Regions from separate parts of the Nonomuraea sp. B19D2 genome, predicted to be linked through region 1. Evidence: riboswitches for the same ligand, from Rfam matches in the RefSeq annotation. Region 1 holds a riboswitch; the other holds the start of a gene.
What was found. Region 1 has a riboswitch for cyclic di-AMP ahead of ABN273_RS46780 (glycoside hydrolase family 25 protein). Riboswitches for the same ligand answer to the same signal wherever they lie in the genome.
Positions count from the first base shown of each region.

Region 2: it holds a riboswitch for cyclic di-AMP, as region 1 does, so the genes downstream of both, ABN273_RS43125 (CHAP domain-containing protein) here and ABN273_RS46780 (glycoside hydrolase family 25 protein) in region 1, are expected to answer to the same signal.

Region 1 covers NZ_JBEFAK010000043.1:83,373-89,050, forward strand. The annotation lists gene ABN273_RS46760 (TetR/AcrR family transcriptional regulator) at 1-495, shown strand, start outside; gene ABN273_RS46765 (hypothetical protein) at 627-797, shown strand; gene ABN273_RS46770 (RNA polymerase sigma factor) at 1,128-1,712, shown strand; gene ABN273_RS46775 (CU044_5270 family protein) at 1,709-2,761, shown strand; gene ABN273_RS46780 (glycoside hydrolase family 25 protein) at 3,264-4,040, opposite strand; cyclic di-AMP (ydaO/yuaA leader) riboswitch at 4,053-4,195, opposite strand; gene ABN273_RS46785 (AAA family ATPase) at 4,583-5,678, shown strand, end outside.
Region 2 covers NZ_JBEFAK010000036.1:26,429-32,106, forward strand. The annotation lists gene ABN273_RS43115 (hypothetical protein) at 339-965, shown strand; gene ABN273_RS43120 (hypothetical protein) at 1,549-1,797, shown strand; gene ABN273_RS43125 (CHAP domain-containing protein) at 1,843-2,490, opposite strand; cyclic di-AMP (ydaO/yuaA leader) riboswitch at 2,506-2,650, opposite strand; gene ABN273_RS43130 (BlaI/MecI/CopY family transcriptional regulator) at 2,971-3,366, shown strand; gene ABN273_RS43135 (hypothetical protein) at 3,389-4,198, opposite strand; gene ABN273_RS43140 (class I SAM-dependent methyltransferase) at 4,293-4,892, shown strand; gene ABN273_RS43145 (DUF2218 domain-containing protein) at 4,911-5,504, shown strand; gene ABN273_RS43150 (TetR/AcrR family transcriptional regulator) at 5,553-5,678, opposite strand, start outside.

The sequences.
Region 1 (5,678 bases):
GAGCTGACCACCGGCGCCGTCTACTCGCTGTTCGGCAACAAGAACGGACTGCTCGTCGCCCTGGTCACCGACTACCTCACCCCGCACTACGACGGCATCGAGCAGGCCGTCCCCGCTGGCATGGGCCTCGGCGAGGCGGTGGAGATCTTCGCCCGCCACTACCGCCGCCTGTGCGACGACCCCGACGCGCTGCGCCACCTGTCGTTCGAGATCAGCCTGCAGGACCTGGCCCTGCGCGACCCCGAACTGGCGCCCAAACTTGCCGCCTCCGTCCGGGCACACGTAGAACGCCTGACCGCGCTGCTGTCCGGCAGACTCCACCACGGGAACGCACTCACACCTGGCCAGGCGCAACGCCTGGCCACGGCGCTGCGCGCGCTCATGGTCGGCCTCAGCCAGAGCGTCATCCTCGGCCTAGCCGACGCCGCCCCCGAGGACTATTTCGCCGCCACCGCCCGCGCCCTGATCACCCCGGACGTACTCGGACCGCCCTGACTGCCCTGCTCGAAGCACAGGCAGCGGTCCGACGTAGCCGTACCACCGATCACGCCGGCGGCTTGCACTCTGTCTTCGTCCCCGACAACGGCCCCGCCGGTGGCAGCGCCCGACTCGGGCAGTGCCGCGCAGTGCTGTTCACTCTCGGTCCGGCGATCGCGATCGCGGAACTGGGCGGCGATGGCATCTGGATCCTCACTCTGCAGGGCGGCGCGATCGGCGTGATGGCCGGCTCGATGGCGGCCGCGCGCCTCCGCACCCGACGTCCGATTCTGCTCGGCAATCTCGCCGTGGCCATCTAACGCGGTACCACTGATCCTGTTCGCTGTTGCCCCACCGGCCCCCGTCGTGGTCGTCGGCCACACCATCGCCATGGTCGCGCTAGGCATAGCGGAAGGCACGTTGACCAGCTCTCGCAGCATAGTGCGAGGAGCCAGGCGCTCCCGTCCTGTCCCTGCGGAGTCGGCTGTGCAGGGCAGCTGCGGCATCTGGTCGCGGGCCGTCGCGTCCGCCCTCGGGCCGGCGGAAGCCGCGTGCAGAAGATCAGGTGTAGAAATGATCTGCTGGGTGTGAATACAAATCAGGGGAACAGCGAAATAGGCGTGTCCATGGTTCTTCCCCGAAGGGCAGGCATGCCAGCTCCCCCTCCGCAGTCGGCTCCGCCAACCGCCGAGACCGACGCACAGCTCATCGAGGTGTCACTACGCCATCCTGAGCGGTTCGGTGCGCTGTTCGACCGGCACCACGAGGCCATCCACCGCTACGTGCACCTCCGTCTCGGAGAATCGGCGGCGGACGACATCGCCGCAGAGACGTTCCTGCGGGCCTTTCGCGGCCGTACCCGCTACGACTTATCCCGGCCCGATGCCCGCGCCTGGCTGTACGGCATCGCCTCCAATCTGGTGGACGCTCACCGGCGCGCCGAGGCCCGCAGGTACCGCGCCCTGGCCAGAAGTGCCGAGGTCACCGACGTCGTGAGCCACGACGAGCGTGTGGTCCAGCGGGTGTCCGCCGCCGTCATGCAGCCGCGCCTGGCCGCCGGTCTGGCCGCGCTCTCGCCCGGTGACCGGACCGTGCTGCTGCTGGTGGCCTGCGCCCAGCTCACCTACGAGGAGATCGCCGAGGCGCTCGGCGTCCCGCGCGGCACCGTCGGCTCGCGGCTCAACCGGGCCCGCAGGAAACTCCGCACGTCCATCACCATCGAGGAGCCGTCATGACCGATGACCTGCAGGAGATCAAGACGTTCCACGACACGCTGCCCGGCCCCTCCGCCACGGCCACCGCCAAGGCGAAGGACTTGCTCGCAGCCGAGGCGGTGGCGGAACGAACGCCTCGTACCGGCTCTGGCAAGCACCGCCTCCTGCTCCGGATGGCCGCGGTCGGCCTGGCGGCAGCCGTCGCCGCAGTCGCCTTCCTGACCGGTGCTGACGGCGGTGCGACCCCGGCCAACGCGGCGGAACTGCTCCAGGAGGCGGCCACGGCCGCCGGCCAGCAACAAGCGCCACAGCCGGGCCAGATCCTCTACGTCAACCGCACGGAACAGACCTGGATGACCGTATGGGGTCGCGACAGCCGTTCTGAGGTCACTCAGGAGATCAACCGCGAGTACTGGATTCCCGCCGCCGACCCCGACGGCGCGCTGGCCCGCCTCACCTACGGCAAGCTGCGCACGCACACCGGCCAGGCCCCGACCAGTATGGAGACCCCGGGCACAGTCGAGTTCCAGCGCGCCGGGCCGTGCACCGTGAACGTGCTCTCACCGACCAGTAAAGGCAACCTGCCCGCCGACCCGGACCAGTTGCTCGCCCGGATTCGCGCGGACGCCGTTGCCTCGGTCAGGAACGAACGGCCCGAGCCCGGCACGGCACCGCCCAGCAAGGATCAGATCGAGCGGCTCGTCGAGCACACGGTGGTGAGCCGTCTCGTCACCCTGGCCGGAAACCCCTTCCCCGGTCCCGGCCTGCGTGCGGCGGTGCTCGGCGCGCTGTCCAAGATACCCACCGCCACCATGCGCACCGACCTCACCGACCTGGCCGGGCGACAGGGCGTCGGCGCCTCGATCAGATATCAGGGCCCAGACGGATGGCAGCGCGCCGAATTGATCTTCGAACCCGGCACCTACCGTTTCCTCGGCTCGCGACACCTGTCGGAGCCGCCGCGCGGTGGCACGGAGGTACTCCGCTACGCCAGCGCAGTACTGGAAACCAAGATCGTCAAGTCCATGCCGAAGATCCCAGCCGACGCTCCCGAAGCGGTGACCTGCTAAAGCACCAAACGCCGCGGTCATCGGCGACCAGGAGGAGGTCGTCCAGGACGGCCGGGACGGGACACCGACGCCGTCAGCGATGGTGTCGGTCGAGTCGGTGGTGACGGGCGGACGCCCCGCCGCCGAGGGCGATCAGGACGGCGTCGAACGGCGGCACGGTGTCCACGAGTTCCAGGCCGCGGGCGCGAAGCGGGATGCCACGACGGTGACGTCGAGCCCCCGGCCGCGACCGGACCAGGCGAGGGCTTGGCCAGGGTTGCCGGCGCTGGCGCACACCACAGTCGGCGCAGCGCAGCAGCGGCCGGCGCTTATCCATTTGGGGGAACGCGCGGCGACCCGGTCAAGGGCATGCGCCGTCGGCCTGCGGGCCTGGGGGCGCCGCCGCCCGTGACCGGCTCCAGGCCGCATGTGCGGCCGGTGGATCGCTGGAGGGGCAGGTGCGGCGGCGCGGGAGTCGCCGGTGACGACCGGCGGACGAGGCTGGTCCCTTTCCTTGCGCTGCTCAGACAGCGCGGCGGCCCAGGCCGCGCAACTGGTCGGCGGTCAGCGCGGAGACGTTCTGGTCGATGGGGGACTCGGTGTACTGGTGGATGGTCCAGGACTTCCAGTCGGCGGGCGGGGTGACCGCTCCCTTGGCCTTGCTGTAGTGGGCGACCCACAGGGGGTATTCGGCCAGGCCCTTGCCGTAGGCGTTGGCGAAGTTCCAGCCGCTGTAGAACATCGGGGTGATTCCGGTCTTGGTCTTCACGTACGACAGCCACGTCTTGGCCCAGGCGTTGACCTCGGCGACGGACTCGCCGTCGGTGGTCTCCAGGTCGAGGACCAGCAGGTCGCCGGGCTTGGCGGGCTGCGAGTTCACCGCGGACAGGAAGTGCTCGGCCTCCGCGATGGGGTCGTTGCCGGGGTGGCCGTAGTGGTAGGCCCCGCGGACGATGCCCTTCTTGCCCAGCTCGCGCCAGTGCCTGGCGAAGGAGGCATCGCGGAAGCTCGTGCCTTCCGTCGCCTTGATGATGCCGAACTGGGCCTCGCTGGCATTCCAGTCGTACAGGGGCTCGTAGTTGGAGATGTCCAGACCGTAGGTGAGAGGTCCGCTCTCAGGGTGGGCTTCGTGTGCCGGGGCGTGGCTGGTGGCCGATGCGAGCGCCGTGGTGGCCACGCCCGCGATGACGGTGGTTCCGGCGAGGATGGCACCGGCGACGGCGAAGCTGAGGCGCTTGGTGTGGGGATCGAGGCGATTCTTGAGGGTGTGGGCGATTGCGGCAAGCCGAGGCTCGGGCATGACGACATTGACTCCTTGCTTCCATGCCGCCTACCGGGTTAGCTGACGGGTTCGGGCCTGGAAGTGCCCTACGGGCGCAGCCTGGGCTGGCGTCCGATTCACCCCAAAAGGTGGGTCCCCGGCTCCGCGAGGCGCGGATTCGGCGGCCGTACACCGCCCCGGAGGGCAGCGGACGGTCCGGTCAATCAAGCGGCAACGATGCGGCGAAAGGTCGTCACATCTGTGTCGCGATGAGGCAAAAGATAGACATATGTCCGTAGATAACGCAAATAGGGCAAATTGGATTCGCGGGTGCCGGCCGCTGAACTGCACTGAAGTGCCGTGCCTGTAGGGGTTGTGGGACTTGGTAAAAATTTGGTGGCCCGCCGACACGGATGGGGCGAATTATCCCGGCGTTCCTCTTGTGAACATGCGTCATTCCACGGGCCAGGGTGATGCGGTTGGCGCCATGAGACCCGTCTCCCCGCCGCATCGGCGAGGTCGCCGGTCTTGGGGGTACGCCCGCGTTGTTCACAGGTGCCGGTGCTTTCTATGCTCGGCGTGTGCTGGGAAGAGACGACGAGAGCGAACTGCTCGAGTCGTTGCTGCGGCACGCCGCAGAGGGACGCGGCGGCGGGGTGATACTGCACGGCGAGCCCGGGGTCGGGAAGACCGCGCTGCTGTCACACACGTTGGAGCAGGCCGCCGGGTTCCGGGTGCTTCGCGCGGTCGGTGTCGCGCCGGAGGCCGAGCTCGCGTACGCGACGCTGCATCAGCTCCTGCTCCCCGTGCTCGGGCGTGCCCACGAGCTGCCGGGCCCGCAGGCGCAGGCCCTGCGCGTCCTGTTCGGGCGCGCGTACGGCGCGCCACCCGATCCGTTCCTGGTGGGTCTGTCGACCCTGTCGCTGCTGTCCCTGACGGCCGGCGAGAAGCCGGTGTTGTGCGTGATCGACGACGCGCACTGGGCGGATCGGCCGACGCTGAAGACCATGGCGTTCGTGGCCCGCCGGCTGGACGACGAGCCCGTCGCCCTGGCGCTGGCCGCGCGCGCCGACGAGGGCCACAGCACCGACCTGCCGGACCTGCGCCGCATCCCGCTCATGGGGCTCAAGCCCGAAGCGGCCAGGGCGCTGCTGGCCGAGCGCGCAGGGGGGCGGCGGCTCAGCGAGGGCGAGCAGGACCGCCTGCTGGCCGTCACTGAGGGGAACCCCCTGGCCCTGCTCGAGCTTGCCGGAAGCAGGATCCCGCCGGAGGGGACGCCGGAGCCGCCGGCCATGACCGATCGGCTGCAGCGGTCGTTCCTGGACAGGATCCGAGCGCGGCACGTCGAATCATTGCCGCTGCTCCAGCTGATCGCCGCCGACGGCTCGGGCAGCGTCGAGACCATCGAGAAGGCGGCCACGTCCCTGGGGCTCGCCACCGACCCGCTGCACCGGGCCGAGCTCGACGAGATCCTTACCTACGACGGGACGCGGCTGGTGTTCCGGCATCCGCTGATCCGATCCGCGGTCTACCACAGCGCCACGGGCAACCGGCGCGGCGCGATCCACCGTGCCCTCGCCGCGGCCTTCGACGCCCCGGCCGACCAGCACCGCCATGCCTGGCACCTCGGGCAGGCCGCTGTCGGGCCCGACGAGCACGCCGCCGACCAGCTCGAGC
Region 2 (5,678 bases), on a different contig from region 1:
ACAGCCTGTCTGAGCGCGCGGCATCCTGTCACATTCGAGGAAATCCGGGCGTCTATCTCTTGTAGGGAATCGCACGTGCACCGGGTTTCACGCGGGTTCCAGCCTTCTCCCGTTCACCGGTAGCTGATGCGGAAGGAGCATCGACTGGATGCCTCGACTCAGGCAGCCCAATGCCGCCCCGTTCAGCCAACCAGCGCATCTGATGCGCCACAGGTGAGCGCGCCACGACGGGCATCACTTCGACTGAGTCAGGACAGTAGGGCCAGGATGTAACAGCCAAATCGCCTCCAGCGTGGCATCCCTGGCAGATCGTGCCATTGTAGATAACCTCAGCGCTCGTGAACAGTACGAGCGTCGTCACCGAGGCTGCCATCCTCGCCGAAGTCAACAAGGGCGTCGGTGTCGTTATCGCCGTGATCGGGGCGATCATCATCAGCCCCGCCGGATGGCGGGCACTCCTCCAGCCCTCTGCCTCGTGGATGCGGGCGCAGTTCGATCGCATCCGGAAACCTTCGCCGCAACCCCTCAGCCTGAGCGCATCCGGCTCCGGTGAGACGTTCGGCAACACGACGATCATGAACGCGCCCCCACCTCGGCTCACCGACCAGCCAGTCGCCGACCAGGTCGCGATGGTGTACGCCTACCTCCGCAGCGTCGAAGGCCGTCTCAACCAGCTCATGACCTCCCTCGCCGACGAAAAGAGCGCGAGGGACAAACAACTCGCCGAACTGGCGGCAACCCTCCAGGGCCGCTTCGACAAGCTGGAAGATCGCATGATCGAGCAGGAACGCCAGGCAGCCCGTATCGACGCTCGCGGCCTCCCGGTAATCGCCACCGGCATCGTGCTCAGCGGCATCCCCGAATGGCTGGCGGCGCTCCCATTGCGCATCGGCTGGGCCCTTCCGGTCATTGGACTCCTGCTGACGGGCAGAGTGCTGGGATCATTGCGCCCGAACTCCTCATGATGGCTGCAACCCGAGCACGCCGACCCACTGGCTGAAGCAACACGCCGACCGCGGCGACACCTTGATGCTCCACTCGCGGCACGAGGACAACCCAGTCCTGTTCCATGACGACGGCACCCTCACGGAGGTGGGCGCTGACTACATTGGCAAGCTCGACCGGCTCACTGGCGTTCGCTGCCACCGACTCCGGCATGGCCTGGCCCGTGCATACGCCACGGCGGTGGAATCAGCGTTGACCTGGAGTCGGCGCAACTACGCGCGCTTCTTCGGGCAGAGCGCCAGAAGCAGCAGGCAACGCGGGCGCTGCGCCAGGACCGGGGGAACCCGTCCGAGGGGCCGCACAGGTGGCACAGGCGGCTTCACCGGGGGTGGTATCTCCGTTCACGGTGTCTGAGCGCGGGCTGCCTCAAGCGCTCTGCCATCCACTGGCCTTCCACCTCACCACCGGGCAAAGCAAGCGACGCACCGGCCTCCGAACAAGTGATACCGAGAAGGAGCTTGGCTTGCAGGCCATGCTCACCACCGTTGGCCACGACCGAGCAGTCCTCGACAGCGCCATCCGGCGTACCGTGACCTCGCGAGAATGCTTCTGTTCGTGCACGTGCTCGCCCTGCCGCAACGCCATCGCGGTCTGCCGCAACAAACGATCCCGTCCACGGTGCACGGGCGGGCAGGGCTTGTCGCCGGGCTTGACCGGTGGGACGGGCCGTCCGGCTATCTGCTGGTCATGCCCGAACGCCGTCACCGCTTGGCAAGCCGTGGTTCAGCCCTGCTCGTGGCGCTCGGATTTTCACCCCCAGGCAATCGCCCATGCTGGGCGCACAACGCATGATCGGGACGGGGCCCAGTCGGCCCCGTCCCGATCAGTTGCGCTCGTTCAGGCCTTGTACTGCGGGTAGCCGTAGCCCACGACCTGCGACGTGGGCCGGATCCGCTCCTCCACCTTGCCGTTGCCGGTGTTGCCCTCGACCGTGGTGATCGTGCCGTCCCCGTTGTCCTTCTTGACCAGGCCCATGTGGTCAATGCTGTCGACGGTCTTGTCGTCCCAGGAGAAGTAGACGACGGCGCCGGGCTTGGCGACGGTGCCCCACCGGCCGTTGTTCTGGAACCACTTGGCCCAGGTGATGGTGTAGGCGTCCCAGCCCATGGTGGGACGAGCGCCGGCCTTCTCGCCGATCCAGGAGACGAACATCGCGCACCATGGAGCGTTCGCGTACGCCTGGATGTTCCCCCCGTCACGGGCGACGGTTTCCATGGCGCGGGGCGAGGACATGTACCACTGGTGGAACGGCGTGCCGCCACCCGCCGCGTTCTCGGTCACGCCCACTTGGGATTCCGCGATCTTGATTACCGCGTCCGCCGTGACCTGTGCGGGCTTCTGCTGGGCGACCGTGCGGTCGTTCTGGTGGTCCGCAGCAAGGGCGGGGGTGCCGGTGAAGATGGCCCCTGCGGCGACTGCGGCTCCAAGCACCAGCCGGGGACTGTTCGCCGACCCGAAGGCGCGAGAAAGTACGTTCTTGGTCATGCTGGGGTTTGCTGCTCCTTGCTTCCATGCCGCCTACCGGGTTAGCTGACGGGTTCGGGCCTGGAAGTGCCCTACGGAACTGCCTCGCGGGTGTTCCGATTCACCCCAAGAAATTGGGTCCCCGGTTCCGCTCTCTTCGCGGATTCGGCGGCCGCACCCTGCCCTGCGGGCATGCTGCCGTACAGGTGGAGCGCGGTCTCGGCAATCAGGGACGCACCTCCCCGCGTAAAGCAGTTGTGCTGGTGCGGCCCCAGGTCCACCAAATGTAAGAAATATGCATAGAACGGTGCAAATCCGGTTTGACCAGATGTGGCAGAATCCCTTGCCGGGCAGGGGTTTTGAGCGCGATTTTTTACCTTTCCGGTGCAGCGACATGACTGCTGACCACTACGGCCGTCCGTACATGCCTTCTCCTGAGTCGACCAGTCCGACCCGGCAAGTGGCCCAGACCAGGGAAGTCGACCAATAAGAATCACTACGATGGCCGGTAGCATCAACGGCATGATGCGCGGTCTAGGGGAGCTCGAGTCCACCATCATGGAGGTGATGTGGGCCCGGCGACGGCCTGCCTCCGTTCGTGAAGTGCTGGAGGAACTGCAACAGCAGCGCACCATCGCCTACACGACCGTGATGACCGTGATGGACAAGTTGCACGCCAAGGGTTTGCTCAAGCGCAAGCCCGTCGGCCGTGCCTATATTTACGAGCCCATCTCGTCGAAAGAGGCTTACACAGCCGATCTGATGCGGGCCGTGCTGGCAGGTAGCGGCAACCAGGCCGCCACACTCGTGCACTTCCTCGAACGGCTCACCCCGGAGGAGGCGACCGCGCTCCAGGCTGCCCTGCAGGTGTTCCCTTACAAAGGCGGGCCGGCGTGATCGCGGCCGTCGTCCTGGCGCTCTATATAGTGGCCGCCGCGATCTGGTTGCCGAGACTCATGCGAGTAGCCTGGCCGGGCTGTTCGAAGCGTGTGCCGCCATGCTCTCCGACGGCGAGGGCTTGACGGCGGCCGGTGCGCTCCTGGTCGCGGGCGCCACAGTCGTCCGTGTGCTCTCGTGCGGCGCCGTCGTCCTGACCAGGACCGGCATGGAACGACGCGAGCACGCGGAGCTGCTCGCTCTGCTCGGCCGGCGCGACGGCGACCTGGATGCGGTAGTGCTCGACCATGACGAGCGGCTGGCCTACTGCCTGCCGGGCAGGAACGCCCAAACCGTGATCACTACCGGTGCGCTGCGGAGCCTCTCGCCCGAGCAGATCGCCGCCGCACTGGTCGGCCTGGCCACCGGCCGGACGTCCGCCTTCGCGCTCGGCACCGGTGGGGAGACCGCGCTGGTTCGCGTACGTCGTATGCTCCATCCCGCATCTCCGCTCAAGCGGGTAGAACGCCTGGCCGGGGTGCTCAGCGTGGGACTGCTGCTGAGCGGACCGACAGCGGTCGCCCTGGTGCCCGGCGTCAGCTCTTTCCTGGCCCACCACTGTCATTCGCTCCTCACGTTCGATCCCTTCTCGCAGGTATAGGTCGTAGACCTCGGAGAAGAAGTCCGCCCACGTGTCGCCGTCGGGGAGCAGCCGCAGGGCGGGCGGCTCGTACGGGATGACCGCTCGGTAGATGTCGGCCACGCCGGGCGCCCCAGTGATCAGGACCATCAGAGGGCCGATGCCGTGGATCTCGTAGTAGAGGCGGGCGTCCGGGACTTCAAGAGAGCTCATGCGGTATGGATGCCTTGTCGGCTCTACGATTTTGCGAGACATGGTGTATATATCAGATACATAATGCTCATCGGAGAGACCGAACGACACTTCCATGACTGATACGCCACACGGGCCGCAGGAGGAGCTCTACAGCACTCCGCTTCCCTGGGACACCGGCCGCCCGCAACCGGCGTTCCTCGACCTCGCCCACGCCGGCGCCATCCGGGGCCGGGTGCTGGACGTCGGCTGCGGCACCGGGGAGCACGCCCTCATGTGCGCCGCTCGTGGCCTGGACGCCACCGGGATCGATCTCGCCCCCAGAGCGATCGACCGCGCCCGAGACAAGGCGCGCGAACGGGGACTCACAGCGCGCTTCCTCCAGCACGACGTGCTGAGGCTGGCCGAGTTCGGCGAGTTCTTCGACACCGTGCTGGACTCCCTGGTGTTCCACATCTTCGGCGACGACGAACGGCCCCTCTATGTGGAGAGCCTGCGCTCGGTCGTCAGGCCGGGCGGCCGTCTCTTCCTGCTGTGCTTCAGCGATCAGCAGCCCGGCGAAGGCCAGTACGGGCCGCGACGCGTAACGCGGGAGGAGATCGTGGACGCGTTCGCCGACGGCTGGAAGCTCGACTCGATCGAGGCCAGGACCATCGACAACACCGCCATCCCCGACGGCGTCCTGGCCTGGCTCGCCGCCATCACCAGAATCTGACCACGCGAAAGGACCGCGATGCCGACCGCCGAAGCGCACATCACAACCGATCGGGCCAGCCGCTACCTCGTCCAGCTGTGCCGCCATGCCAGCCAGATGGGGCACGGCTTCCCCAGCCACGCCAACCGCGGCCCGCACATTGGCGGCGAACGCCCGAAGAACGTCGAGGCCAAGTGGTCCGAGACGGATGGCACCATCAGCCTGGACTGGGGCACCTGCACCCTGCGGGCCACTCCCAAGGAGTTAACGCTGCACGTCGAGGCCGTGGACGAGGACGGCCTGCAGCGCATCCAAGCCCTTCTCACCAGGAACATCACCAGAATAGGCCGCCGCGACAACCTGACTGTGGAGTGGCGCCATCCCGACGGAACCACCAGCGCCTCCTCTGTCCCCCTACGCAGGAGGCGTCACACCGCGGTCGCCCTCACATCGGCCGCCGTCCTGGCCGTTGCCGTGCATATGGGGCTGGGCGCCGGTGTGCTGACGGTTCCGCACTGGGCGGGCTTGGGCGCGGACGCCGTGCTGGCGATGATCCTGGCGATGGTCCTGGCGAAGGGCGCTCTCGTCGCCATCCACCTCCGGCGCCGCCGCACCTCCTCCAGGGCCCGCTGAAGAGCCGCGACCGCCAGATGGAAGCCGTCGCGGACCGCCTGTCTCGGCTCAGCTCTCTCTAAGCGCTGCCAAGGTGAGCGCGACCAGCCGCTGGACGGCGTCCTCGGCGGGCAGGGCGGTGGCCGCCTGCAGAGCATGCAGGCAGAACATGACCAGTTCGTCCGCCGGCACGTC